DNA from 3 places in the Neobacillus sp. GCM10023253 genome. Region 3 is predicted to be linked to each of the others. Evidence: predicted binding sites of a transcription regulator. Region 3 holds the regulator's gene; each other region holds the start of a gene.
The links. The regulator LexA, encoded in region 3, represses DNA repair genes until DNA is damaged. The targets are predictions, from matches to a motif close to CGAACATATGTTCG.
Positions count from the first base shown of each region.

Region 1: a site for LexA is predicted at 8,263-8,276, ahead of ACFPA1_RS15155 (DNA polymerase thumb domain-containing protein). Genes of this name have one in related genera too.
Region 2: a site for LexA is predicted at 1,436-1,449, ahead of ACFPA1_RS20570 (YolD-like family protein). Genes of this name have one in related genera too.

Region 1 is NZ_JBHSHV010000012.1:209,753-220,354, forward strand. Features, by position in the region: gene ACFPA1_RS15095 (endonuclease Q family protein) at 1-196, opposite strand, end outside; gene ACFPA1_RS15100 (NUDIX domain-containing protein) at 193-747, opposite strand; gene mciZ (Z-ring formation inhibitor MciZ) at 822-953, shown strand; gene ACFPA1_RS15110 (aldo/keto reductase) at 1,018-1,929, shown strand; gene ACFPA1_RS15115 (YqkE family protein) at 1,957-2,208, opposite strand; gene ACFPA1_RS15120 (acetyl-CoA C-acetyltransferase) at 2,315-3,502, opposite strand; gene ACFPA1_RS15125 (hydroxymethylglutaryl-CoA lyase) at 3,630-4,535, shown strand; gene ACFPA1_RS15130 (hypothetical protein) at 4,597-4,737, shown strand; gene ACFPA1_RS15135 (alpha/beta hydrolase) at 4,826-5,746, shown strand; partial or broken gene ACFPA1_RS15140 (iron-sulfur cluster biosynthesis family protein) at 5,768-6,094, opposite strand; gene ACFPA1_RS15145 (CDGSH iron-sulfur domain-containing protein) at 6,245-6,451, shown strand; gene ACFPA1_RS15150 (YolD-like family protein) at 6,494-6,829, opposite strand; gene ACFPA1_RS15155 (DNA polymerase thumb domain-containing protein) at 6,939-8,198, opposite strand; gene ACFPA1_RS15160 (YqzH family protein) at 8,358-8,549, shown strand; gene ACFPA1_RS15165 (SDR family NAD(P)-dependent oxidoreductase) at 8,585-9,379, opposite strand; gene ACFPA1_RS15170 (MBL fold metallo-hydrolase) at 9,415-10,377, opposite strand.
Region 2 is NZ_JBHSHV010000017.1:42,252-52,853, reverse strand. Features, by position in the region: gene ACFPA1_RS20580 (GNAT family N-acetyltransferase) at 1-287, shown strand, start outside; gene ACFPA1_RS20575 (DUF2187 family protein) at 588-770, shown strand; gene ACFPA1_RS20570 (YolD-like family protein) at 1,064-1,405, opposite strand; gene ACFPA1_RS20565 (YvrJ family protein) at 1,745-1,882, opposite strand; gene ACFPA1_RS20560 (DUF2922 domain-containing protein) at 2,007-2,225, opposite strand; gene ACFPA1_RS20555 (DUF1659 domain-containing protein) at 2,396-2,614, opposite strand; gene ACFPA1_RS20550 (hypothetical protein) at 3,031-3,270, shown strand; gene ACFPA1_RS20545 (SurA N-terminal domain-containing protein) at 3,732-4,496, opposite strand; gene ACFPA1_RS20540 ((deoxy)nucleoside triphosphate pyrophosphohydrolase) at 4,954-5,352, shown strand; gene ACFPA1_RS20535 (DEAD/DEAH box helicase) at 5,372-8,185, opposite strand; gene ACFPA1_RS20530 (DUF7017 domain-containing protein) at 8,473-10,311, opposite strand; gene ACFPA1_RS20525 (nuclease-related domain-containing protein) at 10,326-10,602, opposite strand, start outside.
Region 3 is NZ_JBHSHV010000003.1:510,820-521,421, reverse strand. Features, by position in the region: gene tkt (transketolase) at 1-1,212, opposite strand, end outside; gene ACFPA1_RS02980 (DUF896 domain-containing protein) at 1,391-1,621, opposite strand; gene ACFPA1_RS02975 (YneB family resolvase-like protein) at 1,704-2,351, opposite strand; gene ACFPA1_RS02970 (cell division suppressor protein YneA) at 2,366-2,689, opposite strand; gene lexA (transcriptional repressor LexA) at 2,849-3,472, shown strand; gene glnA (type I glutamate--ammonia ligase) at 3,676-5,010, opposite strand; gene ACFPA1_RS02955 (MerR family transcriptional regulator) at 5,038-5,412, opposite strand; gene ACFPA1_RS02950 (aminotransferase class I/II-fold pyridoxal phosphate-dependent enzyme) at 6,214-7,485, opposite strand; gene hflX (GTPase HflX) at 7,500-8,756, opposite strand; gene ACFPA1_RS02940 (trimeric intracellular cation channel family protein) at 8,918-9,526, shown strand; gene spoVK (stage V sporulation protein K) at 9,666-10,602, opposite strand, start outside.

The sequences.
Region 1 (10,602 bases), on a different contig from region 3:
CAATTAAGCTCTCCATTTCCAAAATGACTTCCGGAGAATGGCTGTCAATGATTCCGACCATGTTTAGCCCTTTTACATGTCGTGCATGTTCAATAATATTTGTAAATGTAAGAGATTTGGCGCCGGTTATTTTAACAGGCTTGCCCGTCCATGTCCGGCCAATATGAATATGTAAATCCACATAATAGCGGTTCATTCTTTATTCAACGCCTCTTGTAGTTGTAAGTATTGGACTGCGTAAATCGTTTTTGCGTCATAAATCTTTTGTTCTTTCACATATTGAAGGGCTTCTTCCAGCGTCAATTCTTCCAAATTGACAAACTCATCCTCATCAAGGGCTGCGGAATCTTCTTTTTTCGTTAAGCCTTTTGCGAGGTAAACATGGACAATTTCATCGGCAAAGCCCGGCGAGGTAAAAAAAGATGTAAGCAACTCAAGGCTTTCGCACACGTAGCCGGTCTCTTCCTCCAATTCCCGGCGGGCGCAGCTGGCCGGTTCTTCATCTTTTTCAAGCTTGCCAGCAGGAATTTCCACGATGGTTCGTTCTAGTGCTTTACGATATTGCTCGACCATGATGATTTTATTTTCAGGGGTGAGGGCTAAAATGGCTACCGCCCCTGGATGCTTGATAATTTCCCGCTTGGATGTTTTTCCGTTCGGCAGTTCCACTTCCTGTAAGTGAAGGCTGATAATTTTCCCTGAAAAGATTTCTTCGCTTTTAAGTGTTTTTTCCTCAAGCTTGCTCATTATCGTCAACTCCTGTTCTAGTCCGGTTCATTCACGTCATACATTTTACCATACTTGATTGGGAGGCGTATGGGATGAAGGTGTATGTGCATGAAAAGGGGATTATCCTTGTCGGCAAAGGCTGGGAAGTACTGCAAAAGCTAAAGGAATATCGGAAAGAATTTGAGAATGTTTCCGACTGGGTGCAAAACGTCAAGCAAAAATAGATCCTGTTGTTTGTAGTCTCCCCCGTTCTTGATTAAAATTATAGAAAGATGAGGGGGGATTTTTTTGAAGAAGCGAAGGTTGGGTAGATCTGACTTGTATGTGACGGAACTTGGACTTGGCTGTATGTCAATTGGAACTGATGAAAAAGCGGCTCAAAAAATTATTGAAGCGGCTCTTGAGGAAGGGATCAATTATTTCGATACCGCGGATTTATATGATTTTGGGGTTAACGAAGAAATTGTCGGGAAGACGTTGAAAAGTGTCCGCGAAAAGGTCATTATCGCTACGAAGGTCGGGAACCGCTGGAAGCCGGATCATTCTAGCTGGACGTGGGACCCCTCGAAGGTCTATATCAAAGAAGCGGTGAAAAATAGTTTGAAACGGCTCGGAACAGATTATATTGATCTCTATCAATTACATGGCGGCACGATTAATGACCCGATTGACGAAACAATAGAAGCGTTTGAGGAACTAGTTTCCGAAGGAGTGATCCGCTATTACGGAATATCCTCAATCCGTCCGAATGTCATCCGTGAATATGTGGAGTCATCACATATTGTTTCGGTGATGATGCAGTACAGTATCCTTGACCGCCGTCCGGAGGAAGAGGCATTGCCGCTATTGGCTGAACATGGCGTGGGCGTTGTCACACGCGGACCGCTGGCCAAAGGGCTGTTGAGTAACAAGCTGCTAAACAAGGCTTCAGGGAAAGGATATCTCGATTATAGTTTAGATGAATTGAGTAAGATTTTGCCTCGTTTGATGGAAAAAGTGGGGGCAGGCCGTTCATTTACAGAGGTTGCGTTGCAGTATAATCTAGCTAATCCTGCGGTCGCCTCGGTTGTGGCGGGAGCGAGCCGCGTGGAACAGATTCGAAGCAATGCTGCTGCGGTTAGAAGTCAGCCGTTGACCGATGAGGAGGTTGCGGTGATTAAAGAGTTGACTAAGGGTAGTGTTTATTTGGAGCATCGGTAATAAATAAGGAGAGCATCCGCTCTCCTTTTATTTAAATTCCTTCCAATTCATGCCGCTCTCATTTAACAGCTCTTCAAAGGATTTGTTCTTTTCTTTCAATCTTCTTTCTTCCCGTTTTCTCTGCTCTTCTTCCTCGCGTTTTCTATCTTCTTCCGCTTTTAGCTGCTCCTGCTGTTCTTTTAACTTTTTTATTAAATCGGGATTCATCATGTCTTTAAGCGTTACTGCAGCATCGTCTTTTTTCGGCTGACGTTTAGGTTGTTGTTGTTTTTTCTTCATAGGTTTGATGCTCCTTCAAAAACTACTTTTATTCCATTATACAACCTACTATTTCGAAAATCATATAAAAAGCAGGCTCCCTCTTAGGTCAGCCTGCTTTACTCTATTACGCCATTTCCACGACTGTTGCCACTCCTTGGCCGCCGCCAATACACAGTGTTGCAAGTCCTAACTTGGCATCTCTCCGCTTCATCTCATGGATAAGTGTAACCAAAATTCTCGCCCCACTTGCACCAATCGGATGCCCAAGTGCAATCGCACCGCCGTTTACATTCAAGATTTCCTTGTTAAAGTGAAGCTCACGGTCTACAGCCAGCGACTGTGCCGCAAAGGCTTCGTTCGCTTCAATCAACTCCAATTGCTCCAAAGAAACGGCCGCCTTTTCCAATGCCTTCTTAACCGCAGGAACTGGTCCGATACCCATGATGCTCGGATCTACTCCAGCGCTGGCATTTGCCTTAATCGTTACAAGCGGCTTCAAGCCTAGTTCATCCGCCTTTTTTCTGCTCATTACCACTAAAGCTGCCGCGCCGTCATTAATGCCAGATGCATTACCCGCTGTTACTGTACCGTCCTTTTTAAACGCAGGACGCAGCCCAGCTAATTTTTCCACAGTGGTACCCTTTTTCGGATATTCATCCACGGCAAATACAACTGGCTCACCTTTTCGCTGCGGAATCACAACCGGAACGATTTCCTCTTTAAACCTCCCTTCTTCTATCGCCTTCACTGCTTTTTCCTGACTCCATGCGGAAAATTCATCCTGCTCTTCTCTTGTAATCGAATATTTTTCCGCTAGGTTTTCCGCTGTGATCCCCATATGATAGTCATTGAATACACAAGTAAGTCCGTCTGATGTCATCGTGTCAACCAGCTTTTGGTCACCCATTTTAAAGCCTTCGCGGGCATTTTTTAATATGGACGGTGCCTGACTCATATTTTCCATTCCGCCGGCGACCACAATTTCCGCATCTCCTGCCAAAATAGCTTGTGCCGCTAAGTGCACAGCTTTTAAACCTGATCCGCACACTTTGTTAATAGTCATCGAGGAAACAGTTTCTGGGATTCCTGCTTTAAACGCCGCCTGCCTAGCCGGGTTTTGCCCAAGGCCAGCCTGAAGGACATTCCCCATAATCACTTCATCGACCTGCTCCGGTTTCACGCCTGCCTTCTGAAGTGCCTCCTTGATGACAACTCCGCCTAACTCAGGTGCACTTACACTTTTTAATCCACCATTAAAACTGCCAAGCGCGGTTCTGACAGCGCTAACAATTACAACTTCGGTTTGACTCATGTACTCTCCTCCTTATGGAATTGCTCACCTTATTTTAACACAGAAAATTACCATTTTTGTTAAAATTCTTGCTTTTAAAAAATCGACCCCGTTACAATGAAATTATGACAGGACGAGGGGGAACGAAATGCTGACTTTACCGAAAAAAGCAACCATTATTGAGGTTGGGCCGCGCGACGGCCTGCAAAATGAAAAATTGTTTGTGCCGACAGAAATTAAGAAACAATTTATTGCTGCTTTGAGAAACGCGGGACTTAAAGAAATGGAACTGACCTCCTTTGTATCGCCGAAGTGGGTGCCGCAAATGGGCGATGCAGCGGAAATTGTGGCCGACAGCCTTGCTGATACAACTAGAAACATTGTCCTCGCCCCAAACCGCCGGGGAATCGACCGGGTCTACTCCACCGATTGTCAAGCCGTCGCTGTTTTTGTCGGCATTAGCAATACGTTTAATCAAAAAAATATCAACAAATCAACTGTTGACAGCATGACTGAATTAAAACCGATTATTAAAGAGCTTAAGGAAAAAAAGTATTTTGTCCGTGCCTGCATTTCAACTGCTTTTTATTGCCCATATGAGGGTAAAATTGAAGAGGAAGAAACATTGAAGCTATGCCGTGAATTTGTCGAGGCCGGTGCCGATGAACTAAGCGTTGCCGATACGATTGGAATGGCCGCGCCACACGAAGCCTACTCGTTATTTTCAAAAATTAAAGCGGAGTTTAAAGAAACCCTTATTACTGCCCACTTCCATGACACCAGAAAACTCGGGCTGGCTAATATCTTTGCTTCTCTCCAAGCAGGCGTTGACCGCTTTGATACATCTGCCGGCGGGCTGGGCGGATGCCCATTTGCCCCAGGTGCAAGCGGAAATACAGCAACAGAGGATGTCGTCTACATGCTCGAGCGGATGGGAATAGATACAGGAGTTGATCTCCAAAAGCTTGTCGATGCCATTGAAATCGTCCGTCCCCATATCTCCAGGGAAATCACAAGCGGCTATTTCAGTCTTCATAGCCAAACCGTCTCGTGAATAAATGCCCCTGTGTTTAAGCATCTTATAGATGATAAGACCATTGAAGGGAGGTTTGTTCATGAGCCAAAAGCGCGATAAAGGAAACAGTATGCAAGGGAAAAACTACGCAGACTCAAGCGGGGGCGGCAAGCGGATGATTGCTGCAGAAGAAATGGAAAAAGCCCTTCATCCGACAAAGCGCCAAAACGCAGAATCATAATCATGCCTTTCATTCAAAGCCGCCCATTAGATGCCGCGGCTTTTCTTATGTTAAAATATGGATTACCAACCTTCTGGAGGTGCCAAGTTTGAAGAAGGCCTTTCGAACCCTGTTTATTTTGTTATTTTTTTGGCTCGCGATCGGTTTGTTTTTTACCAACCGAATCATGTATATGAAGAAGAAGGATGAGGATTTCATTTTAAAGCGGGAAAAGGAGGCGGGCAGGTTCAATCCCGATGAATTTGAGTCCCTGCCTAAACGAGATGTGGATATCCCCTCTCCGTTCGGCTATGTGATTAAAGCCTTGCTAGTGGAACCCCATCAGACCAATCGCTATGTAATCATATCGCACGGCGTAACGGAAAACAAAATGAATTCAGTGAAATACATGAACCTGTTCCTCGAGCGCGGTTTTAATACCTTGATTTACGACCATCGCCGTCACGGGGAATCCGGCGGCAAAACCACGAGCTATGGCCATTACGAGAAATTTGATTTAAAAGCAGTGGTCGACTGGCTTAAACAAGAAAAGGGACCGAACTTGCTCCTTGGGATTCACGGGGAATCGATGGGGGCAGCAACGATGCTCTTGTATGCTGGACTTCTTGAAGACGGGGCCGATTTTTACATTGCAGACTGTCCATTTTCTGACTTTAAAGAGCAGGTTGCCCATCTCATTAAAAGGGATTTTAAAATTTTTCCAGGGCTGCTGCTTCCGATTGGGGATGCTTTCCTTCGCCTGCGCGATAAGTATTCCATCCGCCATGTTTCGCCGATTTCGGCTATCGAAAACATCAAGCATCCGGTTTTATTTATCCATAGCCAGAAGGATGATTATATTCTCCCATCGATGACCCATGATTTATTCGAACACAAACAAGGCCCGAAAATGCTCTATATTGCAGAGGAAGGCGTTCACGCCCAATCCTTTAACGAAAACCCGGATGACTATAAGCGGGTTGTGGATGAATTTTTGGAAAAATACGTCCTCTATGCCTACCCATGCTAAAAACAGACTGTCCATAATGGATCAGTCTGTTTTTATGACGAGGCTCATCCGTCCGTTCAGGATTTGCTGCGGACTTTTTAACTGAAAGCAATTGCTGGCTGTCGAAAAATCAATTTTCATTTGCTCGTCGAAGAACACCATTTTGTGTTTTTCGATATACACTGGCCTGTCATTCGTTTCAATTTCAACTTCAGTATCGTCTAATTCGCCTGTGAACCACAGAGCGGCAACACCACTGACTGCTCAGCCGCAGCCATCCGTATCGTATTTAAGCTGTAAATAGCCTTCACGTCCCGCTGTCCGCTCATTTATTTTTTTGGCAGCCTCTTCGGTTATGATGATTTCCACGTTTAACACTCTCCTCATTTAGGCATATGATGATTGTAGCATATGTTGGTTTGGGCTGTTTTTATTTTGCTCGCCGCCATTTGGTTGCATTTCCCTATTAAACCAGTTATTCTCAAGGATAATAGAATATTTTTTAAAGGAGTGCTTCGGATGTCAAAGGTTACAATTAAAGTTAACGATAATGGGTCACTTAGAATTACAGGCGATGTGGAATTGTTGGATGGCGAGGGGAATGTGTATACAACAAAACCTTCCTTTTCTCTTTGCCGGTGCGGAATGAGTAAAAACAAACCTTTCTGCGATGGTTCGCATAAAGGAAATTTCGAGTCTCAGGTTCGGGTGCCTAAGGAAGAATAAATAAGTTGAAAAAAGAGCGGCTTTCTAGTTGGAGTCGCTCTTTTATATGTCCGTCATTCGAACGTCGGCAATAGTATCGATGGGAATTCGATGTACTTCTTGAAAGCGGTCAATCACATGCAGCCTGTGCGCGATTTCGTTCCAATAATGGATTTTTCCAATGACAATTTCATAATTTCGGTTCCGATAATGGGTAATTGTCACGTACTGGTCAAATTCGATGGCTTCTGCCAAGATTTCGTTCATGAGCTCAAGCTGCTGCTCATCCATTTCTTTCTGCTGTTCATACTGATCTTCCTTCACCCAATCCCTGAGCATTTTCACATGCTCAGGCAGCATCATCGACGTCCATTTAATTCTGCCACGGTCGCGAATCATTTGCCTCGCCTTCTTTCTCTAGTCTTTATTCGCGGATAGCCTCCCCTTACTTGCGGATAAGCCCTTCTTACTTGCGGATATTCCGTTTTACTTGCGCAAACCAGTTATTTTACATCTTATGCCCGCCCACAAGCGTGGCCCGATGTTTGGCAGTTCCTCCAGCGGTATAGGAAACAGCACGCAGGAGAGAGCCCGGGCCGAAGCGTCTGCGAACGGAATCAACAACATAGCCCAGCTCACGTCGTTTATAAGCACCTTGGTCAAATAGATCAATCTGAAGCTCGCAGTCGTCCTCAATATTGCTAAGCGCAATGGAAATCTGCCGGACGGTTTTGCCGTTATAGTGCTCGTGAAATAGTTCGAGGCAGACACGGTAAAGGTCCATCGTCACATTGGTCGGCTGCTGGACGGTTCTCGAGCGGTTAAAGCCGCCGCCGAATTCATCCTGGCTGTAGCTGACGCCAAGGCTGACCGTCCGCCCCGCCTTCCGCCTTGTTCTCGCTCGCTTGGCAACCTCCTCGCACATTTCCAAAATGACATGCTTAATTTCTTCTTCGTCTTTATAATCGCGCAGCAGGATTTGGCTTTTTCCAAAGCTGATCTGCCCCTCGATAATCGGTGCGCCCAAATCGGAAAGGTCGACTCCCCAGGCATGATGATAAAGCTGATTGCCCATGATACCGAATTTCTTCTCCAGCTGTTCTAAGTCATAGCGGGCGAGCTGACCGACTGTGAAAATGCCCATGCCGTTGAGCGTTTTTTCAACCCGCCTGCCGATTCCCCACATTTCCCGAAGCGGCGACACCTTCCAAAGTTTTGTCTGCACATCATCATAGGTCCACTCGGCAACCCCGTGTTTCTTAGCCTCTAAATCAAGACAGAGCTTTGCCAGCAGCATATTGGGGCCGATTCCGACCGCGCATGGGAGCTGGAATTCCCGCTCAATATCGTCCTTTATTTTTTTCGCAATCGTCTGGGCATCGCCCCACAAATGCAGAGCGCCGTCCACTTTAATAAAGCTTTCATCGACGCTGTAGGTGTGGATGGCTTCCTTTGGAACATAGCGGTTAAACACACGGGAGATTTCTGTTGAAATACGTAAATAGGTGGCCATTTTCGGTTCGACCAGCCGAATCCGCGGATCGTTTGGAATTTCAAACAGCCGTGAGCCCGTCTTGATGCCAAATTCTTTTTTCAATCTTGGGGAAGCGGCAAGCACGACGCTCCCCTGCCGTTCTTTGTCGCCCACAATCGCGATATAACAATCCAGCGGATCGAGCCCCAGCATGACGGCGGAGCAGCTGGCATAAAAGCTCTTCATGTCGACACATAAAATTTTATTGTGCGGTAACGTGTTGTAATCAACCATGATTATCCCTCACAGTTTCAAAATTCGAACATTTGTTCTTTAATATTATATCTATTATCTTAAGCGAATATGCGTTCGTATTCAATGGAAATTTTTTAAGGCTTACCAAATATGGCTAAAGTGCAAAAAAGCGATATAATGAAGGTGAGGTGCATGTGAATGGATAAAAAGCTGACTGTGAAAATGATCAAGAATTGTTTTAAACAGTATTATGAGGCGGATTCTTCACCGATTGGCGATAAAGAGTTGGAGGAGTTGGTTACTCGGATTCTGCAAACGAAAGACGAGGACCCCACTGCCGATTTATATGAGGTTGTAAATGATATGGTGTATGATTATTTAACTGGCTAAAATAGAAAAAGCCCCTAATAAAATAGAGGCTAAAACTACTTCTTATTCAGCATCTTCTTCCCAATCCGCTCAAACAACCGCGGAAACAGTACATAAACCACGCTGCCCATGTTCATCCAGCGCGGCAGGTTGATTTCCCGTGTTTTCGTCAGCATGCTGTCAACGACTTTCTGGGCCACATACTCCGGCTGGAGCATGAACTTTTGGACGTTTTTTACATAGGTACCCTGTTCATCGGCGATGTTAAAAAAGTTCGTGGCAATCGGGCCTGGATTCACCGAGGTTACCTGAATGTTGTAGTCATCAAGCTCCATCCTTAATGCATTCGTATAGCCAAGCACCGCATGCTTAGTAGCCGAATAAACACTCGATTTCGGGGTGGCAATTTTTCCAGCCTGAGAAGCGATGTTGATAATATGACCAAATCGTCTCTCACGCATCCTAGGCAAGACCATGCTCGTGCACGCCATCAGCCCGACAACATTCACCTCAAACATGCCCTTCACTTCATCAATCGATGCCTCATGGGCTTCACGAAAAACACCAAACCCGGCATTATTGACAAGAATGTCGACACGGCCGAATCCCTCAAAAATTTGCTCAAAAACCTTCTTCACTCGATCCGTATCCGCTACATCCAGCTGAAACACTTCAACCTTGGCAGAATACCTTTTTTCAAGCTCTATCTTAAGCTGCTGGAGCTTATCGATGCTCCTAGCCAATAAAACGAGATTGGCGCCGCTCGCGGCACAAAGTTTGGCAATTTCCGCTCCAATTCCACCGGAAGCACCAGTTATGACAATATTTTTATCTTTCAATCTTCCGTTCATCAATAAAACACCTCATCAGGGTCATCCCACCCGCCTTAAAGCTTGGCGTAATAAAGAACGGGATGAGTATCTTTACTACTAATTTCTCCGATGGATGCCAAATAGTCAAGCTGGGCGACGGTTTCCGATATCGTCAGCATCAATTCACGTTTATAAACACTCGGGAATAGCCGTTTGCAGATGTCAAAAACGGTCAGCTGTTCTTCCTTCAGCCAGCTGTTGACCGTCATCGCCCGTTCATGCTGGCGGATAAGCCGTTTCTCAACAAGCTCTGCTAATTCGTAGACATCTTCGCCGTGCCCGGATTTTACCACCTGAATCGGATACGACAGCAATTTTTGCATCGAATGATTATGCTGCAGCTGAGGCTTTGGCCGCTCCTTTTCCCCTGGTGCCGGCGGTTCGAGCAATGGATTTGGGGATATATGAGCGATGATCAAATCGCCGCCAATCAGAACGCCATCCTTTTCCCGATAAAGGGCAATCTGGCTCTGGGCGTGCCCTGGTGTTTCAATGACCTGCCATTCCGACAGGCCCAGCGGTCTCATCCCTTCCACAAGCTGCCCAGTCAACGGACGATTGCATAAGAATTTATGGCCTTCCCTGAAAAAAGATGTCAACGGAAAATACTCATTTGGCAGCCCAAACTCTTCAAACAGTTCTTTGAAAAATGCCTCTTGTTCCTGTAAAAATGTTTCCGCTGGTTGAATCCAGCGCTCATTCAACGGATGACCGTACACATCAAGTTCGTCTGGAAAAAAATCAAGCAGACCGCAATGGTCCGGATGGTGATGGGTAAGGATTACCTGTTCAATATTTTCCGGCTGCAATCCTAATTCAGCCAGCTGCTGAGTAAGGGAGTTCCATGCTTTTTCGGTTTTCGGTCCTACATCTACTAGGGTCAGCCGTTCCCCTTTTATTAAATATACATTGACATCCCCGACTTGAAATGGGGTCGGCAGTGACATTTTGGCAACGCCGTCTTTCCATTCTGTCATCTAAAAAACTCCTAACGTTATTTTTGAATAAAGAATAATTATGCATGAAGTGTGATAGTTATGTATTGTCTTATAATAAAATAAAGTGTACCGATTTTTTTTACCATTGTCATTATTTTTACATAACTTTTTCGAAAAAACAAAAAATTGGCAAATTTATCTCTTGACAGACAAGCCATTTTTCCTGCATAATCACTATTAAAATTTGATTCGTTGACATGCAAT
Region 2 (10,602 bases), on a different contig from region 3:
TCGAAAAGAATGTGGTTGGGCATATTTCATGTTTCGAGCAGTTCGGAGAACCAGAAGTTAGCTATTGGATTGGAAAGGAATATTGGGGAAAAGGAATCGCAACAAAAGCTTTACGGGAATTTCTAAAGCACATTACAATTCGTCCCCTTTATGCTCGTGCTGCGAAAGACAATGTCGGCTCTCTTAAGGTTCTAGAGAAATGTGGATTCACGATTACTGGTGAGGACAGTGGGTTTTCTAATGCACGTTGCGAAGATGTAGAGGAGTTTATTCTTACCCTCAATTAAAAAAATCTAAAAATAAAGTATGTATTACGTTATAGGGCGCAATTCTGCAGCAAGAATTGTGCTCTTTCTTTGGTTATGGCCAAAATGTTAAGGCTTATTGAGCTAAAGAGGCAGCGTTCCTGTATTGAATGAACTTTAAAAGGATAAGTTTGTGAAGAATTACACTTAAACAAACGGGTGCTTTCATTAAATAAAGGGTTGCGGTAGCCCTTCTGCTTTTTCGCAATAATTACAGCTTGTATTTGAATTGTTTATGCATTTTTTTATCTTTGCTGAAAATAATAAGTTCAGGGTGATAAAATGGCAACTGCTAAAATCGGGGACAATATTTCTTTTAAGCGTGAAGGAAAAAGCTATGAAGGAATTGTTACGGTTGTAAGAGAAAATTCTGTTATTGTTAAGTACGGACACAATAAAGAAAAAGACGAACCAATTACAACCATAGTCAATCATAAAAATTATAAAATTACTAAGTCAACTTAGTGAAAAAATACACTTAAAGTAACTGGTGCGTTTGTGGAAGCTCATTAGCCTAATTTCTCGTTAAAAACATGGAGGAATTAGGCTTTTTTATCACGTTGATATTAAAAGGAAGATGTCAAAAACACTTCACAAGGTAGCTACAAAGGAACTTGGTACTTATTGTGTAATATAATTAGAATCTTATTGAACAAAATGCACTGCTTTATGCAGTACATTTTAGACTGTAATTTTAAGTTTTGCGATAGGAAACGGAACCCGTTACAAATCGGATGTCTTCTTTTTTGGATGGGCGTTTAAGAATCAATTACTGCCAAGCCAATAACATTTCCGAATTCTATACGCTCAAACTTTCCAGGCTGCACCTCAATACGAAGCTGGTGCGTAATTGAATCAACGTAATGAACATGCCCTGAAAAATCCTCTGTAAATCCTTCGTTCCATACCGTAAACCTTACAGCTAAGTTATTTTCCATTGCGTAACATATCCGTTGGTCAAACTCTTCTGACTGATTCTCGTCGATTAACGGTTTAGGTAGACGCTCTTGATCCTTAAACATCGAACGTTGCATTTCAAAGGCTAACGGTAAAAATGATGCTGGTTGCCATTTAAGTTTCCCTCGGTCACGTATTGCCAATTTGGTCATCCCCTTCGTTATAATTATACAAGAACAAATGTTCTGTGTTAATAATAAGAAGAAGTTATTTATTTTTAATAACTACAACCACATTGACCGAAATTGCCAATTGGCAAGCTTAAACGTTTGTTTAGGTTGGACTTGGGCAACAATTTGTTGAAATCCATCAAACTAAGCCAATGGGGATGGTTTTAAACCAAACTGTCTCTGTATCCAGGGGCGAACAGCGAAGGTTTTGTTCATAATCAAGGTTCTTTTTTAAATTAAAAAGCCAACTGCCCAGTATAAAAAGGTAGTTGGCTTCAGTCATGTTGGGATTACCAAAGGGCGGTATGATGATCACCCCTTCATTCGCTCAGGTAGGCTCTGTATCGACTGGACGACTAGATCAAGCTTGGATTCTATTCGATATAGAAGATATAGGGTCACAACGATTGGGAAGCCGACCTCATTGATAAATGAGATGATTTGTTCCACGGCACATTCTCTCCTTTCCGAATCATATTTTAAAAGAGGCCGGTTTCGTAAAAGAATCCGGCCTCTCCCTTAGAACATATCGATATGACCAAATTCCCATACAAATTCGATATCTGATAACCTATTAAACAATTTCATACTCCACTACATTGCGGTCGATCACTCTTGCACCTTTTGCTTCAACATATCTGCCGCTGGCCGATGTAAATACATCCGCAGCAATGATCTGTTCCATCGATTGTTTAACAGCAGCCTCATCAACCGGCTCCTTCGGATTATCCACCGCAATGCGGGCGGTCTTACCAAACTCCGTACCAAACATTAATTCCAATGTTTTTGCCATCTCTGTTCACCTCCTTTCTTTGAGGCATGGGGACGGTTCTTTTGCCTCACTTTTTTTGCTGATTACCTCCTTGTTAGGTTTAGTTTGAAGGCTTCCTGAATTAATGGCCTTAGCCATTTGATGCACTAGAACCGTCCCTTTGCATCACGAGAATCACCCCTTAGCTTCCGTTAGGCAGTAAGTTCAGTACTGTCGCTACGTTCGACCTTGTTTAGCGGGTCATTGCATAAAGCTGAGATGGCGGTTGCCACCTGGAATAACTGGTCAACAGTCGATTCCATTTTGATGTTGCTAAATGTTTTTGTTTTTAAAACAGGGTTCCCCTGCTCATCCAGGTCCACCTGGAATGCCAGTCGAAGCTTTGAACCTTCTAATAATGCTTGTGCCATTGTCTCTCACCTCCTTTCACCCTTTATTTATGGTTTTTGGAGGGAAAAGGACAGGGTGGGAAATATTTTTTTGGAAGTCAGCGGGGAGTGCTAACGAACAATCGGGAATTCAAAGCGGGTGATAGAAATTACCCAAGATATTGGTCGATAAACCATCAAACACTGGGATCGTACTGTCTGAATATCCCCGGTTGTTATATGCTGACTCGTTGTCCTTACATTCCATTTCATTTAAATCCTCATTTAATAGATTTCTTTGTTTTTGGAAGACAATTTCATAAAAATAGGCAAGCGGATTTTTTTGAAGTAGCAGGAATCGTATTAATAGACAAATCTCTTATATGAAAAAGTTCAAAAGTAACAGATTCAGCTTTATGTTTTGAGGAATCGTTAAGCATATGGGGGTTATAAGGTTAATGGAAAACCTAGGTATGCTGCCTGTTCATGAAGAAGTCATGTCTGACAAAAGATCGAGAGAGTTTTTATATAGGGATTTTTATAATAAGGTCCAAAGAAGTGAACTTACATTTATGGCTTCTATTGATGAAAAACAGCTTAAGATGGTTCAAAAATGTTTTTGGCAATTAAAAAATACTGTTTATGGCAATATGTTTTATGAATGTAAAAAGCCTAAATTGAACAAGTTGTGTATATAAACTTGCATAATTTAGGCTTATTAATTTTATTTGTTATTGTGGTAAAGGCTACCCTATAGTTGAAGAAGGACGATAACCAATTTAATGGCTATCGTCCTGTTTTCCTTTCTACTTAACAGTATCATCTATAAATTGTTTACGATAGGAAACGGAACCAGATATATTTTGAGATGTTTGTTTTATTGTTTCATTTCATCTAACCTCATTTTTGTAGCGATTTCAGCATCTTTTTAGTGGGTCTGAACTTCCACAAGTTTTGGATTTAATTTACCCGTTTTCTTATTCTTATACAGCGGGGGTTGCTTCAGCAGCCTTACTCCACTGAGCCTCCTATAAAGAAACAGAAAATAGCAAATAAAAAAGAAGATGAACACTACATTTTGTAGAGATCCATCTTCTTTTTCGTTTGAAGGGGCGTTTGTCAACAGCCCCTAAAGCTGTTCATTTTTGTGTGTACCATCTTAAATCTTAATATCAATCTTTGCATTTTGCTTTAACTCTTCAACCTGCTTAGCGAGTGATTCCTGCTGTTTTTGCTGTTGAAGAGATTGTTGAATTTGCTGTTTTACGTCTTCAAGCTTTGGAACTTCTTGTCCAGTACTCTTCCCTTGTTCCGCATATTGATCATAAGCTTTTTGAATTTCTTCATCGGTTACTTTATCAGCCGGCACTTCTTTCTCAACATACTGATTTAGTATAATATCGTCACCAATTTGAGTTTTAAGTGTTTTCATATCCATGCCGGATTTTTGAAGAGCGGCTTCGAATTCTTTATTTGTTTTAAACCGTTTTTTGACTTCATCCAGTCGCTTATTAATAGCTGCCTCTGTGACTTTAAAGTTTTTTTTATCTGCCTCTTGAAGAAGAAGAGTTTGTCCGACTAGGCTGTCAATGGTTTGGTTTTTCACTTGCTTCGCAGCTTCTTTTGAAGTCGGATCTTGTCCCATTTGCTGCATTTGTCCTTGTATCGTTGCTAAAGCGCTATTATAGTCGCTTCCTAAAATTTTTTTATTATTCACGATGGCAACAGTCTTCTTTTCATCTATTTGCTGTGCTTTTAATTTCTTTTGCATTTCTTCCATTTGCTTTTGCTGTTCCTTCTGCTGATCGGTTACCGATGTTTTTGCTTTTTCGTCATTTTTAGCTTTACTTTCTTCATTTCCACCGCATGCAGCTAGAACAACAGCCATTAGAACAGTTATTACTGCAAACATCATTTTTTTCATAATCGAGCTCCTTCCATAAGCCAGAAGTATAAATTTCCAAAAAAAAATCATCTTGTGCGCATTATAAAGTTAATTTTACGAAAAAGAAACCGTATCGCGCTTTTTTAATATTTATAACAGGATTGAAACATTTAATACTTTTATGGAATTACCGGATTAGGAATTCTCCCTGTGATGATTTTCTCCTCCAGAGCTGAAGAAGCAGAAACATAAAGACTGGCGGAAGCCGCAGAATGCGTTACCTCAGCTATCAAATAGACAGTAAAAGAATAGTGGAGAATTCAAGTCATTACATTCACCATGATCAACCGAAGATTGTGATTGATAGCGTAATGGAGATAGTGGAGAAAACAGGATAAATCTGTAAACCTTTTTATATAACAAAAAACTCCCCTTGCAGCATCTAACCCTCAAAAGTGGTATCATAATGGCTAGTAAAAGGTAGAGGAGGGTTATCTTGAAAAAGCTTATAAAAGTTGTAGCAGCCATTATTGAAAACGAACAACAAGAAATTCTATGTGCGCTAAGATCTCCAGAGATGTCTATTCCAAATATGTGGGAGTTTCCTGGTGGAAAAGTGGAAGCAAATGAGGATATTTATTCAGCCCTAAAAAGAGAAATTGATGAAGAACTGGGATGTAAGATTGAGACATTTAATGAAGTTTTTAATGATAACACCCATGAATACGAAACATTCATTATTAATTTAATATCAATTAAGTGTAGAGTTATTGGAGGAACACCAACACCAAGTGAGCATTCAAATTTGATCTGGTTAAAACGAGAAAACTTAGATTCACTCAAATGGGCTCCGGCGGATGTTCCGGCAGTAGAGCAATTAATCCAAGAAAAATAGTCTTCTCGAAATGAGAAGACTACACTCTTTTTGTAAACTCAGTATATAACGGTGCTGGAACTTCATTCTCTAATTCCATAATGACAGTAATAGGCTTATCCCCTTCGAAGGAAATTGAATCCCCTTTTCCAATATAAATATACGGTTCAGTTTTTCCATCGATCTCTCTATATTTACGAATAAATAAGTGGAGATTTACGCCGCGCTGCTTATTATAGATAATATTCTTACCTCTTTCGGACTGCTGGGTAGTGCTATTCACCGACTGCCATTGGAACTCATAAGGGCTAATAAATTTATCCTTGTAGTTAATACTTTCCTTTACATCCTCTTCTTTATGTAAGTCGATGAAAAGGAAATACTCGTTCCCATTTGCCAGTAAACCTGAGCCCCTGAAAGAACTATGGATTTTTCGATAATTCGATAGTAAGGCAGCATCTACCATTTGATATTGTTCATATAGTTTAAAGTGCGGAACTCCGTAATATTCACCTTTGAATTCCTTCTCGTAACGAAAAATTCCATAGGTGATGATATCTTCAATATACTTCCTGTATTCTTCATTTTCTAAGACCTTTTTAAAAAGAGGTGTTTTGACTAGTTTACCATCGCTATATTGCACCAGCTTAGGCTTATTTTTAATCTGACCACTATCATAGTAATCTTGATTTAAGGTCTCAAAAGCATGCAAAATACTATCATCATCGACATCCTGGATCATCTTTAGAATTTGATACTTCGCTGTTGCCAGGTCAATTTCCTCGTGCTCTAACAAATATCGAATGATGACAAATTCATAAATCCTCTTTAGAGGAAGCTTAATTGATAATTCCTTGAGTACTCCCTCAAAAGACTCGTTCAGCAGCAGATTTTTTAAGTGGTCATCCTTCTCAACTTTGGCAACAAAGGATAGATAGTTTTTCTCCCGATCTATAAATTTCACCGGATCAGGTGCTCCATCGTATTTCAGATAATCCAACAGTAGATAAGGAATCCGCCCCTGATTAAGCTTCTTAAATTCCAAATACTCTTCCTTCAAGTACTTCATTGAATTAAAGTTTTCTTTATCAATCTGAGCCAAAATCCTTTCCTCAGAGATCTTGTCCATTTGAATATGAGTACACCCAGGAATATTGGCAAATCCAGTGGCAACTGCTACTTTTAAACTTTCTTTATCATAGTAGCGACTCCCATTTAACGCCAAGGCAATCAGAAATGTTTTATTATGGTTTCCGATAAAATCAAGAACTGTCAGGAATTCCTTACTACCATGCTTTCGTAATCCCCTACCAAGCTGTTGAATAAAGACAATGGGAGAGTTTGTTGGTCTTAACATTAGGACCGTATTAACAGAAGGAATATCGACACCCTCATTAAAAATATCGACTGTAAAAATAAATTCTAATTCATCATTGTCATTCTCTAATCGATTAATATATCGCTCACGGGTTTCAGGTGAATCCGCACCATACAGACAAACACTTTTATAGCCCCGTTTATTAAATTCACTAGCCATATACTGTGCATGTTCGATGCTGACACAGAACCCTAAGCCTTTTCTCTTATCACCATCATGACCATAGAAGTCCATCTTTTCGATGATAAAATCAACCCGTTCATTGACCTTCAACCTCTTGGTAATCTCGGTGATATCATCAATATCTACATCGCTTAAATCGATGCCTTCAATATCGGTAATCCCAAAATAGTGAAACGGAATAACCAGTTCATCCTCTAATGCTTCGTGCAGTCGTACCTCTAAAGCCACATTATTATCAAACAGATCAAACACATTGTACCCATCACTACGTTCGGGAGTGGCTGTCATCCCCAATATAAACTTTGGCTCAAAATAGTTTAAGACAGACTGATAAGTTGGACTAGTGGCATGATGGGCCTCATCAATGATTAAATAATCGAATTCATCCTTCTCAAATTCCTCATAGCATTTAGAAATAGTTTGGATCGTTGCAAACACATAATCTACATGTTTCTGTTTATGATTACCTGTAAGTAATCCAAAGGTGATGCCATCATTAGGAAGCAGCATTTCAAAGGTATCTTTTGCTTTTTTCAAGATCTCTTCTCTATGTACGATGAACAGGAGTTTCCTTGGCTTAAAACTCTTTACATCAAATGCCGACATATAGGTTTTACCTGTTCCGGTAGCTGCAATGACCAGGGCCTTTTTCTCGCCAAAGCTTCTCAGTCTCTCCAAATTTTCTGTTGCTCGCTTTTGCATTCGATTGGGAACAATATATTGTTTGTTTTCATAAATCATTTGATGAGTTCTTTGAGTCTGCTTAAAGCTCGCCAAAAATTCCTCATATCGATTGATAAAATCCTGGTCAGCATCATTACTCATATTCCATAGATAATCGTATTCCTTCAAGACATCTTGAATAAACCGACCATTCTCTTTCGTAATGATCTCAACATTCCATTCAATATTACTTTTTAGAGCACTTTGTGTGATATTAGATGAACCGATTATCACCTTATAGCTATCTCGGTATTCAAATATGTATGCCTTGGTATGGAAACCAATCTCTTTATCGGTAACAAACACCTTCAACTCAACGTTATGAAATTCTTTGATTTTCTCTAAAGCCTTAGCATCAGTGAAATTTAGATAGGTAGAAGTGATAATCTTACCTTTGATTCCCTTTTTCTCTGCTTCCTTTAACGGATCCAGCAGCAGCTGCAGCCCACTAAAATTAATGAACGCTACACTAAAATAAAACCGCTCACACTCGTTCATCGACTTCACTAGTTCTCTTAATAAATTGCCCTTATCTGAATTAACAATCAGTTTCTTTTCAGTCGCTTCCATTTCAATTTCCCCTGTACTTTCTGATACTGTTATAAATTGGATATATCAAAATTGTACAATATAATTGGGGAAATAAAAAGATCCTCTATTTTTGGGGGAATAGAGGATTTTAAATTGATTTATTTTTATAATGATGATTATTTTCTGTAACCCGTATTTTTTTAGATTTGTTTACGCACTCCACATGGGTTGGGAAGTGATGGCAGATAAATATTGATGTAGTGGTGTTTACCTTACACTTTTTAATTAATAATCATTTTACCATTTGAAATATGTAGGAATAGATCCTAATATTCTTCATTAAAATATTCCGTTTGTTCATTCTTCTCTATAGACGTTATTTTTTCAACTGTCCATCCCCATTCGTTTCTATTCTTGTTGAACCTTCTCTTCTTGATATAATCCACCTTGTCATAATTTTGAATTTTATGTTCCTCAACCAATTTAGGAGAGATAAATGCATCATCTACAAATGCAAATGGATTAATGTATTCTTTGTCAACATGGCCGACCCCGGTTTGAACAAAATTAGATAGAAATGTTTCATCCCCCGGTGCAACCTTATAAATCTTAAATAAATCTTTTTTCTTATTATCTTCAAACATTCTTACTTTTAAAGCTTCATCGGCTATCCAGTGATGAGCCTCTTTAATGGAATCCATGTAGAAATACCCTGCTTTTATAGGTGAAAGGTTGCTATCTCCAAGGTATGCAAAATTAATCACACCTCTATTTTTGTTAATATATGTAACAAAAATAGAGGTAAACGGAAGCGTTCGATACAGAATTTCTTCAGCTTTGTCAGCGTATTTTTTCAAGTCATCTCTACTTTCAGCCGACTTTGCTTCAATATACCAACTTTCATTTTTCCATCCTTCAAGTTGCTGAGATATTTTTCCCCACTTCTTCATACGAGTAGAAATTAATTCATCCAATTCATATTTCGCATTTGAAAACATCTTTTTACTTACAAGAATAGGAATGATCTTTTCTTGCAATCCGACAATCATATCAGGTTTTGACTTACAAAGTAATCCTGCACATAAGCAATTGAATTTTTCCTCATCATTTACAAGTTCACTAATTAGATCCCAAACCCAAAAATCCTTGCTTTTCATTCTTGCAAATGCAGTAACTGTTTCTAGAGCCTCATCTTTCCTGTTCACTTTCATCAATAATTTCGCTTTATAATACGGGAGCCATTCAAAAGAAGGATTACTTTGTATTTGAGTATTCAGCACGTCGATAAATGAATTAATCCTTTGTTCCGTTGCCATAGAAATATCCAATGATAACAGTTTTTTCGCATAAAAATTCAATACATCTTCTGCCAATGACCTAACTTCTACATTCTCACCTTTATCATTAGTAAAATTAGTCTTTTTATAATCTCCTTTGTCAAACCAACCGAATCCAATAGTGTCCATAAATTTAAGATAGTTTGTATTGTTTAATTTGGTTTGAAGTTCTTTTATAAGTAAACGCGAAGCTGAAGTTTCATCATTAACATAAAACCCTCTGTTCTCAATAAACTTCGCTTCATTCCCACAAAACCTCAACAACTGTGGAAAAACTTTATTAGCAAACTGCTCTCCTTGCATCACAACCCGTCGAATGGACCAAAGGATTGAATTTACTAACGTTTTCTTGAAATCGTTAGCAGTAAAACTACTGAAAGGATTGCTATCGAAAGTAATAACCGCATTATTGTTAAGAATCACTAAATTGTGTATATAATTGTCAATGTTCCCTTCAGAAGTCTTCAAATAATCATACATGATCCAGCCAAAAGTGATTACTGCATCCTCATCGTCTTGATTTGCTTGAAGATACGGAAGGAGTGCAATGAATGCCTCTTTTCGCTTCCCTGTTTTTCTCAGTTGCTTTGCTTCTTCAATTGGGTCTGGGTCCAGTTTTCCACCGTTCCTAGCAATTTTCTCAAACAACTTATCTAATTTGCTTAATATTTCCGTTATTTCCGAATACTCCTTTTTAAGTTTTAATTGCTGCACGAAATAATTACGATCGATGCGATTATATGCGTAATCTTGCAACAAATTGAATTTCACAAAGTACTTGGAACAAATTTGGTACAAGTCATCTTTAAAATTTTTGGTTGTGTACATTCTGTTCACTTCCTTTAGTCAAAAACATAGATTTCTTTTATCAATCCAACAATTTCTGAGAAAAGTTCCTTATTTCCATCAATGTAATAGAATTTAGAAATCATGCCATCACCGGTATACCAAAGTTGGATACGTACCTTATTCTCTTGATTTGAAAAATTTAATACCAAATTCCAATCATGAAAGTCCAAAACTCTCATTTGAATATCATGATTTTCTAAGATAGCAGCAAACTCTTGCAAAAACGATTGCATTACTCCACTAGGAAGATCCTTTGAAACTGGTTTTAAT
Region 3 (10,602 bases):
GCGGCCTTCATATGCGCCTGGCATGAAGTCAGTTGTCCCTTTAAGCATTGTTTTGTTAGAACCAGCAAGGTCAGCAGAACCGCCAATTAAAATCGGCAGGTTTTTAGCGATGCCGTTTAACGCTTCACCTGAAGAAGCACGAGTTGCAAGCCCTTTGCCTTCAGTGTAAACCGGAACATCCTTATCCCAGCCTTCAGGAAGTTCATGATTTAATGCTTGTTCTAGCTGGCTTGCCAACTCTGGATATTCGTTTTTATACTGAGCGAACATGTCGTTCCACTCTTTTTCTTTTTTCTCACCATTTTCAACAATTAGCTTTTTGAAGTTGTCGTAAACTTCTTGTGGAACATGGAAGTCTTCCTCGAAAGTCCACTTATAAGCTTCTTTAGTAAGCTTTAGCTCATTTGCACCAAGTGGTGAGCCATGAACACCAGATGTGCCGGCACGGTTAGGTGAACCGTAACCGATCACTGTTCTTACTTCAATCATGGTTGGTCTGTCTAAATCATTTCTTGCTTCTTCAAGTGCTTTAGCGATTTCTTCGAAATTGTTGCCGTCTTCAACGCGAAGATATTGCCATCCGTAAGATTGGAAGCGGTCCTTCACACTTTCAGAGAAAGATTTATTCAAGTCTCCGTCCAAGGAAATATCATTTGAATCATATAATACTACTAAACGGCCTAACTTTAGGTGGCCGGCAAGTGATGCAGCCTCAGCAGATACGCCTTCCATTAAGTCGCCGTCTCCACAAACGCTGTATGTAAAATGATTCACAAGTTCATATTTGTCTTTGTTATAAACGCTAGCAACATGACGTTCTGCCATAGCCATTCCCACTGCCATTGCAATACCTTGACCAAGCGGACCAGTCGTTGCTTCTACTCCCTCAGTATGACCATATTCAGGATGTCCTGGAGTTTTGCTTCCCCATTGACGGAATTGCTTTAAATCATCCATGGATAAATTATAGCCGGATAAATGAAGCATGCTGTATAGCAATGCAGAGCCATGACCTGCGGACAATACGAAGCGGTCACGGTTGAACCAATGCGGATTTTTTGGGTTGTGGTTCATAAATCTTGTCCATAATGTATAAGTCATTGGAGCGGCACCCATCGGCATTCCAGGGTGTCCAGAGTTTGCTTTCTCGATAGCATCAATTGAAAGCGTACGAATCGTGGTGACAGATAAATCATCAATTGTGTTAAACATCTTTTTACAACCTTCCTTCTTCGGAAAATACAAACAACTTTAATATTATAGTGCTGTGGATTTTTATTCAACAAATTACTACTTATTTTGTAGCAAAATTCACTTTATTATTTATTTTGACACATGTAAGCGCAGTATATGTAAAAAGGAATACAAATAAATTGTATTCCCAGATGCATTAATGAAGATTATTTTTTTTCCTGATTTTTATTTTCTCAGGTGTAACGTCATTCCCAAGTGGATCAATTATTTTTGTATTTGTCAGGGTATCCAGCATTTGCGACCGAAAAGCAGCTAAATATTCACTTCTAAGTGATGACTGCTCTTTTGCTTCCTTTTCTGTTAAACCCGTCGCTTTCTTTTTCCTTGCCAATTCATTGATTCTGGCCATTTTTTCCTTGGATAGCATTCAAGTACATTCCTTTCCAAAAAACTGCTAACATTAAGACAAGATTGTACTAGAAAAGAATCCACCTGGCAAGGATGAAGGTTTATTCCTCCTGCTCTTCAATGAATTCCTGGTATCTTCTATGTACAGTGGCTTTCGAAATGTTATAACCAAAGCCTCTTAATGTTGCGGCAATTTCTGAAAAGGTCAGGCCATTTTTTCTCAACCTGACTATTTCTTGAACAGGGACTTCAATTTTATCCCGGCCCGAATGCTCTCCTAGATTCTTTAAATTTTTTTCTGGCTTGTAGCCTTGTTCAACAGCCCGCTTCATGCCGCGTTTTATTTTTACATTATGAAGCTTGCGCTGGTACTCTTCCACCATGCTGACGATTTTAAGCACCATTGAATCCGATTCGGAAAGCTGCAATTCACCATTATGCGAAATGCTGTATAGTTTAATTCCTTCTTTTAAAATGCAATGCAGGATGGCGATCTTGGCATTCCCTCGGCCGAGCCTTGTTTCATCCTGGATTAGGACAGCTTGGACTTGTTTATCTTTAATGCGCTCTAAAAGCTGCAGGATACCATCTCTGTCGAAATCATAGCCGCTCGCCTGCTCTTTAATAATTGAATCGATATGGAATTGATATCGATTGGCGAGCTGGACAAGCTCGTCTTCCTGGCGTCTCAATGATGTTTCCTGCGTTTCCTTATTCGTGCTTACGCGGCAATATATAATTGCGTTCATTTTTTAGGTCCTTCCTATTTCTCTAATGCACTTGCTAATTCCCTTTCTGGGGGAGCTTCATTACTAACCGGAATTAAAATTTCTTCACCTGGAAAAATTTCATCCCCTACATCCCGATTATGTTTTTTCACCCAGTTGACGAATTCCTTGTTCGATAATGAATGCTCGCCTGCATACTTTTGGGAAATTTCCCATAGTGTGTCTCCGTCTGTTACAGTCACTTTCAAATATTTATCCTGATTTTTCGAACTTTGCTGAAATGCTAATACAAATGCTAATGTGCAGCTTAATAATAGAAGAATAATAGCGTACGAGTATTGGTTCCATATTTTTTTCATTAAAAAACACCCCTGATTAGAATGTATGTTCGTTTTATTTGATTTGATTATAATCCGAACGTTTGTTTGTTGTCAAGCTTTATTCGAACTTATGTTTGTATAAATTATGCGAACATGTTATAATAAAGACAACATTAACCAGGCGAGGTGTAATTTATCATGGTAAAAGTATCAAAGCGGCAGCAGGATATCCTTGATTTCATAAAAGGAGAAGTGAAAACAAAGGGATATCCGCCATCTGTTCGGGAAATTGGCGAAGCAGTCGGACTGGCATCGAGTTCTACTGTACATGGGCATTTAGCCAGATTAGAAAGCAAGGGTTTAATTAGACGAGATCCAACAAAACCAAGGGCTATCGAAATCCTAGAAGCGGATGAAGCTGCTCATATCCCTCGAAACCATGTTGTAAATGTCCCAGTTGTTGGTAAAGTTACTGCCGGACTGCCGATTACGGCCATTGAAAATGTTGAGGAATACTTTCCTCTTCCTGAAAGACTTGCTCCTTCTAGCGAGAATGTCTTTATGCTTGAAATCATGGGAGAAAGTATGATTGAAGCAGGGATTCTTGACGGGGATTACGTTATTGTAAAGCAGCAGCCTTCTGCTAACAACGGGGATATCGTTGTTGCGATGACCGAAGAAGACGAGGCTACCTGTAAAAGATTCTTCAAGGAGAAAGACTACATCCGCCTGCAGCCGGAAAACTCTACGATGGATCCAATCATTTTAAACAATGTTACCATTTTGGGGAAAGTTATTGGGGTTTATCGGCAGATTCATTAGTTGATAGATTTCCCGGAGTCCAATCTGTATTTTGATTGGGCTTTTTTTATTTAATTGGATCGGGATTACCTTTTTAACTTTGAATGGATAGGCTCCTAACCCTCCCCAAAAAGTTAAGATTAAACCTTTTTTATCTTTCCGATTCTCGAACAAAAAAGTAGCAAAAACCCCCTAACGCCTAGCGTCAGGGGGTTTTCATCATATTAATACATGCTCATATATTGTTCGCGTTCCCAAGGGTGAACGACGGTACGGAACATATCCCATTCAATCTCTTTAGCTTCCACAAAGTGTTCGAAGATATGCTCGCCTAAGCCAGAAACGATAACTTCGTTTGATTTCAATAGCTCAAGTGCTGCTGCCAATGTTGCTGGAAGATCGATGATGCCCTCTTCGATTCTTTCTTCTTTCGTCATCACATAGATGTTCCGGTCAACTGGTGCTGGAGGAGTTAAATTGTTTTTGATTCCATCTAGACCTGCTTTTAAAATGACAGCGAGTGCTAGGTATGGGTTTGCTGCAGGGTCCACGCTGCGAACCTCAATCCGTGTGCTCAAGCCGCGGGAAGCAGGGATACGAACAAGCGGTGAACGGTTTTGTGCAGACCATGCCACATAACAAGGTGCCTCGTAACCTGGAACCAAACGCTTATAAGAGTTAACAGTTGGGTTGGTAACTGCTGTGAAATATGGTGCATGCTTTAGTACACCAGCGATAAATTGACGTGCAGTATCGCTCATTTGCAGGTCGCCTGTTGGCTCAAAGAATGCATTTTGACCATTATTGAATAAGGAAACGTTACAGTGCATTCCGGAACCGTTCACGCCGAATAATGGCTTTGGCATGAAGGTTGCATGCAAGCCGTGCTTGCGGGCAATTGTTTTTACAACTAGCTTGAAAGTCTGGATTTGGTCACATGCTGTAAGAGCATCTGCATATTTAAAGTCGATTTCGTGCTGGCCAGGTGCTACTTCGTGGTGGGATGCTTCGATTTCGAAGCCCATTTCTTCAAGCTCAAGCACGATATCACGGCGGCAGTTTTCACCAAGATCTGTTGGAGCTAAGTCAAAGTATCCGCCTTGGTCGTTCAATTCCAAAGTTGGCTCGCCTTTTTGGTCTAATTTAAATAAGAAGAATTCTGGCTCAGGCCCAAGGTTGAAGTCAGTGAAGCCAAGCTCTTCCATTTCCTTTAATACACGCTTTAAGTTATTGCGCGGGTCTCCGGCAAATGGTGTTCCGTTTGAATTGTAAATATCACAGATTAAGCGGGCCACTTTCCCTTTTTCAGCAGTCCAAGGGAATACTACCCAAGTGTTTAAATCTGGGTACAGGTACATATCAGATTCTTCAATACGTACGAACCCTTCGATAGAGGAGCCGTCAAACATCATTTTGTTATCAAGTGCCTTTTCTAACTGGCTGATTGGAATTTCCACGTTTTTGATGGTTCCAAGAATGTCAGTAAACTGAAGGCGGATAAATTTAACGTTTTCTTCTTTAGCCAAGCGTTGAATATCTTCTCTTGTGTACTTCGGCATTTGCAATTCCTCCAATTTTATTAAAAATTAATGAAAAAAGCGTGAAAGATCTCCTTGTCTCAATGACGAACGATTCAGTCTGTTTGAATGCATCAGTTCATTGCGAAGAAGTTTCCTCAGCTCATCATCGGTAACCTCGCGCTTTGCACTTTTCGCTTGCTGTTCAAGCAGCGACTCTTGCTGTTCTTTAACCAATAATAATTGCTTAATGCCAGCCATATTGATTCCCTGGTCAATTAAGTCTTTTATTTCCAACAGCCTGTCAATGTCATTTAGGCTGTAAAGTCGCCTGTTTCCCTCCGTACGTGCCGGAGATATCAATTGGTGTTCTTCATAGTAGCGAATTTGCCTGGCGGTAAGTTCGGTCAGTTGCATCACTGTACCGATGGGAAACAATGGCATTGATCGGCGAATTTCTTTTCCACTCACCAATTTTCTCCTCCCTTTTGCTAATTTATATTTGTATTATATTTGGTGTTAGGAAATATGTCAATGATATGTAAGATAATCTAACATGGTTTTTTAATAGTTTCTTATAATCGTAATTTTTGACTGTAAACCCTGGCAAGAGGAGTGATGATTCATTGATAACGACCGAACCTCCTTGGATTCCTCTGGTAGAGGAGTTATGGAGCGGTCATAACGACTGAATTGGGATTTCCCTCTTTGCTTCCGGCGTTATGGAGCGGTCATAACGACTGAATTGGGATTTCCCTCTTTGCTTCCGGCGTTATGGAGCGCTCATAACGACTGAATTAGGATTTCCCTCTTTGCTTCGGGCGTTATGAAGCCTCCATAACGACTGAATTAGTATTTTCCTCTTTGCTTCGGGCGTTATGAAGCCGCTCATAACGACTGAACAGGTATTATCTTCTTTGTTTCGGGCGTTATGAGGCCTCCATAACGACTGAATTGGGATTTTTCTTTTTGATTCGGGTGTTATGAAGCGTTCATAACGACTGAATTGGTAATATCTTCTTTGCTTCGGGTCTTATGAAGCCGCCTAATTCGCCAATCTGCCCACAGATAAGGCTTTACCCTACCCAACCGGTGATTTTTCAAGAATTCGGGGCTCATATAAGACCCATATACTACCGTTCCAGCCCTTCTTTCGAGCGTTCGGGCTCATATAAGTCCTATATGCTACCGAACCAACCACTCCTTCAAGCGATCGGGCTCATATAAGTCCTATACAATTTTCCCCTATTCCAAATCCAGTAACCCTTTTTCAACCAAATGATCCAAAGCTAAACATACAGCCATTTTCACGTGGGCATAGGTTAAGCCGCCCTGCACATAAGCGACATATGGAGGGCGGATTGGGCCGTCTGCTGTCAGTTCAATACTTGCACCTTGAATGAAGGTTCCTGCGGCCATAATGACATCATCCTCATAGCCAGGCATGTAGCTTGGATGCGGAGTCACATAAGAATTCACCGGTGAGGCGAATTGGATGGCCTGGCAGAAAGCGACCATTTTATCCCGGTCATCAAATTGAACAGATTGGATCAAATCCGTCCGCCGCGCATCCCAGCGCGGAGAAGAATTCATCCCCAGTCGCTCCAACATGGCAGCGGTAAAAACAGCACCTTTCAGAGCCTGCCCAACCACATGCGGCGCCAAGAAAAAACCCTGATACATTTCCTGCAAACTATAAAGAGAAGCCCCCGCTTCCGCACCGATTCCCGGAGAGGTCATCCGATAAGAACAGGCTTCCACCCACTGTTTTTTCCCAACGATATAGCCGCCAGTTTTAGCAAGGCCGCCGCCTGGATTTTTAATCAATGACCCCGCCATTAAATCAGCCCCGACATGGCAAGGCTCCACATCTTCAACAAATTCTCCATAGCAGTTATCAACAAACACGACAACATCCTGCTTGATTTCCTTTACGAAACTGATCATTTCACCAATCTCCGCAACCGTAAACGATGGTCGGACTGCATACCCCTTTGAGCGCTGGATGCCAATCATTTTCGTATTTGGTTTAATTTTTCGAGCGATTCCTTCCCAATCAATCCCGCCTTCATCGGTCAATGCAACGCTGTCATAGGAAATTCCAAATTCCTTTAGGGAACCTACTCCATTCCCGCGAATTCCGACGATTTCCTCAAGGGTATCATAAGGTTTTCCTGTAATATACAAAAGTTCATCGCCGGGGCGAAGCACACCAAACAACGCAATTGAAATGGCATGAGTTCCAGAAATAATCTGCGGGCGAACTAACCCCGTCTCTCCACCAAAGACATCCGCATACACTAATTCCAACGTATCGCGGCCGATATCGTCGTAACCATAACCAGTAGAAGGAATAAAGTGAGAATCACTTACCCGGTGCTTTTGAAAGCTTTGTAAAACTCGGAACTGATTGGATTCAATGCGCTCCTCTATAGAATTATGTACTTCAGTAATTTGTTTTTCGACTTCCTTTACAATCGGCTGAAGCTTTTCCCCATTTTTCAAGTGTTGAAACATGCTGTTAACTCCCTTTAATCATTGAATTTCTGTAATTGGCCTGTTATTTGATGATCCTTTAGGGAATACCCTTTGCAGCGGTAGTCTTGAGTTTCTTCATCAAAAGTAAGTTCCCTGAGAATTGTATCATTTTTTAATTGCGACAAGAGCTTTCCTTCTGTAGAAGGCACCATTACTTCATATGGTTCCATCATGCCCACGACAAGCTGCTCGATTTTTACCTTTAACACATGACGGTCTTCTTCATTATAAGCGCTGATGAACACTGTCGGCGTGTCGGCGGTCGGAACAAAATCAGGATGCTTGATATCGCGTTTATTATAAACGGTCAATTGCGGGATATCTTTGACATCCAAGTCTTCAAGAAGTTTATTAACCGTTTTTTCATGCTGAAAATAATCCGGATTCGACATATCGACAACATGAAGCAGCAGGTCGGCTTCCTTTACCTCTTCGAGAGTTGAGCGGAAGGCTGCGATCAGCGCGGTCGGCAAGTCCTGAATGAAGCCAACGGTGTCAGTAATTAAAGACAAGAAGCCGCTTGGCAAAATCAGCTTTCGAGTCATCGGGTCGAGCGTGGCGAACAACTGGTTTTCTTCATATGAATCTGCCTCGGAAAGCCGGTTAAAAAGCGTCGATTTCCCGGCATTCGTGTAACCGACAATGGCAACCTGAAAGGCTTTATTTTTCTTCCTGCGTTCGCGGTAACGCTCGCGATGCTGCACGACCACCGAAAGCTGGCCTTTGATGTCATCGATACGGCGGCGGATGTGACGGCGGTCGGACTCCAGTTTCGTTTCCCCTGGACCTCTTGTTCCGATTCCCCCGCCAAGACGTGACAATGCCGTACCCTGTCCAGCCAAACGCGGCAGAATATATTGTAACTGGGCAAGCTCTACCTGAAGCTTACCTTCTTTAGAACGGGCTCTTTGTGCAAAAATATCTAAAATCAGCTGGGTCCGGTCAATGATACGCGCCTCAATTGCGGAAGCTAAATTCCGTTTCTGACTTGGAGAAAGCTCATCATTAAAAATGACCAAGTCAGCCTCCAATTCGGCCACAAGCGCTGATAATTCTTCCACTTTTCCTTTACCTATGTACGTTGCTGGATGGAGACGGTCTCTCTTTTGGACAAGCGAAGCCAATACTTCTCCTTGCGCCGTTTCCGTTAAGGATCCTAACTCATCCATTGAATATTGAAACCTTAGGTCGTCATCATCGATTTGGCAGCCGACCAGAATGGCTTTTTCCTTTGTTTCTCTTTGTTCCAAACGGCATCCTTCCTTTCCGTTAAAGCTCTAATTTCCATCTTAACAAAAAACACTCCGATACTCTAATTTTCCCAATACTTTTTTATTGTAATTTTGGAGTATCGTGATAAAATTTTTATTGTTTATAAAAAGAAATATACATCAGAGAGAAGCGGAACGAAATGACATGGGAAGTATTAAGCATGATTGGCACTATCGCTTTTGCGGTCAGCGGCGCGATTGTGGCCATGGAAGAAAAATATGATATTTTAGGAGTATATATTTTGGGGATTGTCACCGCTTTTGGCGGCGGAGCGATTCGCAATCTTTTAATAGGTGTACCGGTTTCAGCTATTTGGGAACAGGGGTTATTTTTTCAGGTTGCTATATTATCGATCACGGCCGTATTCTTATTTCCAACTAATCTTTTAAAACACTGGCAAAAGTGGGGAAATTTCACCGATGCCATCGGGCTGTCAGCATTTGCTATCCAAGGTGCCATTTACGCAGCAAATATGAATCATCCGCTAAGCGCGGTGATCGTTGCAGCCGTATTAACAGGAAGCGGCGGCGGTATTATCCGAGATTTATTGGCAAGAAGAAAGCCGATTGTGCTGCGTTCTGAGATCTATGCAGTCTGGGCGATTCTTGCCGGGCTCCTCATCGGGCTTAAAATAGCCACACAATCTTGGGAATTGTATACATTGTTCATTATCGTAACAGCGCTTCGTGTCCTTTCCTACACATACGACTGGAAGCTGCCGACACACGGCTTGCAGCGGATGAACTAAGAAAAGCTGCAAGCCTTGACCAGGCGCTCCTCCTAAAAGCTATCGCTTTTAGTCGTGCGTAGCTTATGCTCTCGAAGCATTACTTTTGCAGCTAGACAATAAAAAAATCGACGGGGAAAGCCCTCGTCGATTTTTTCATTTAACCATCCTCATCAAACACCAAGTCATTACTGCGAATCGTCATCAACTCGTGCCGGTCATAACTGTTTTGCAATAACAGCCTCATCGCCTGGGCCCGAATCGATTTTTCAATGATGTTGCGGACGTATCTCCCGTTGGAAAAATGATTGGGGCTTAAGACAGACTTCACCCATATTAAATGATCCTTTATTTTCTTTTCTGCCTCATGGCTTAACGAATATTCCCTTTCCACCAGCATTTTCGCCCCGATTTGCATTAATTGTCCAATATTGTAATCCGGGAAATCGATTACTAATGGAAAACGGGAATGGAGCCCTGGATTTAACGATAGAAAATAATCCATTTCTCTTGAGTAGCCGGCTAAAATGAGGACAAACTCATGCTGTTTATCCTCCATATGCTTCACGAGAGTATCAATCGCTTCTTTGCCAAAATCCTTTTCGCCGCCGCGTCCTAAGGAATAAGCTTCATCAATAAACAATATCCCGCCATGAGCTTTCTTTACCAAGTCCCTCGTCTTTTGTGCTGTATGGCCGATATACTCCCCAACGAGGTCAGCCCGCTCCGCTTCGATTAAATGTCCCTTCGTTAGCACGTTCATTTTTTGAAAAAGCTTGCCAATCAGCCGTGCGACTGTGGTTTTCCCCGTTCCCGGATTACCTTTAAACATCATATGAAGAGCTTGCTTTTTTGCTTTGAGACCCATTTCTTCGCGCTTTTTATTGACATAAATCCATGCATAAATTTCCTTTATCGTTCGTTTCATTTCTTCCATGCCAACCAAAGCACCAAGTTCCTCTTCGATTTCCTTTAAGGCGGAATGCTCAGGGGGAATAACCTTTGGAGCAACTTGAAAATCAGTTAACGTCTTCGTTACTGTTTTTCTTTTTTGGGAGTTGAGAGAAACGCTTATTTGGCCATTGCTTTTCATACGA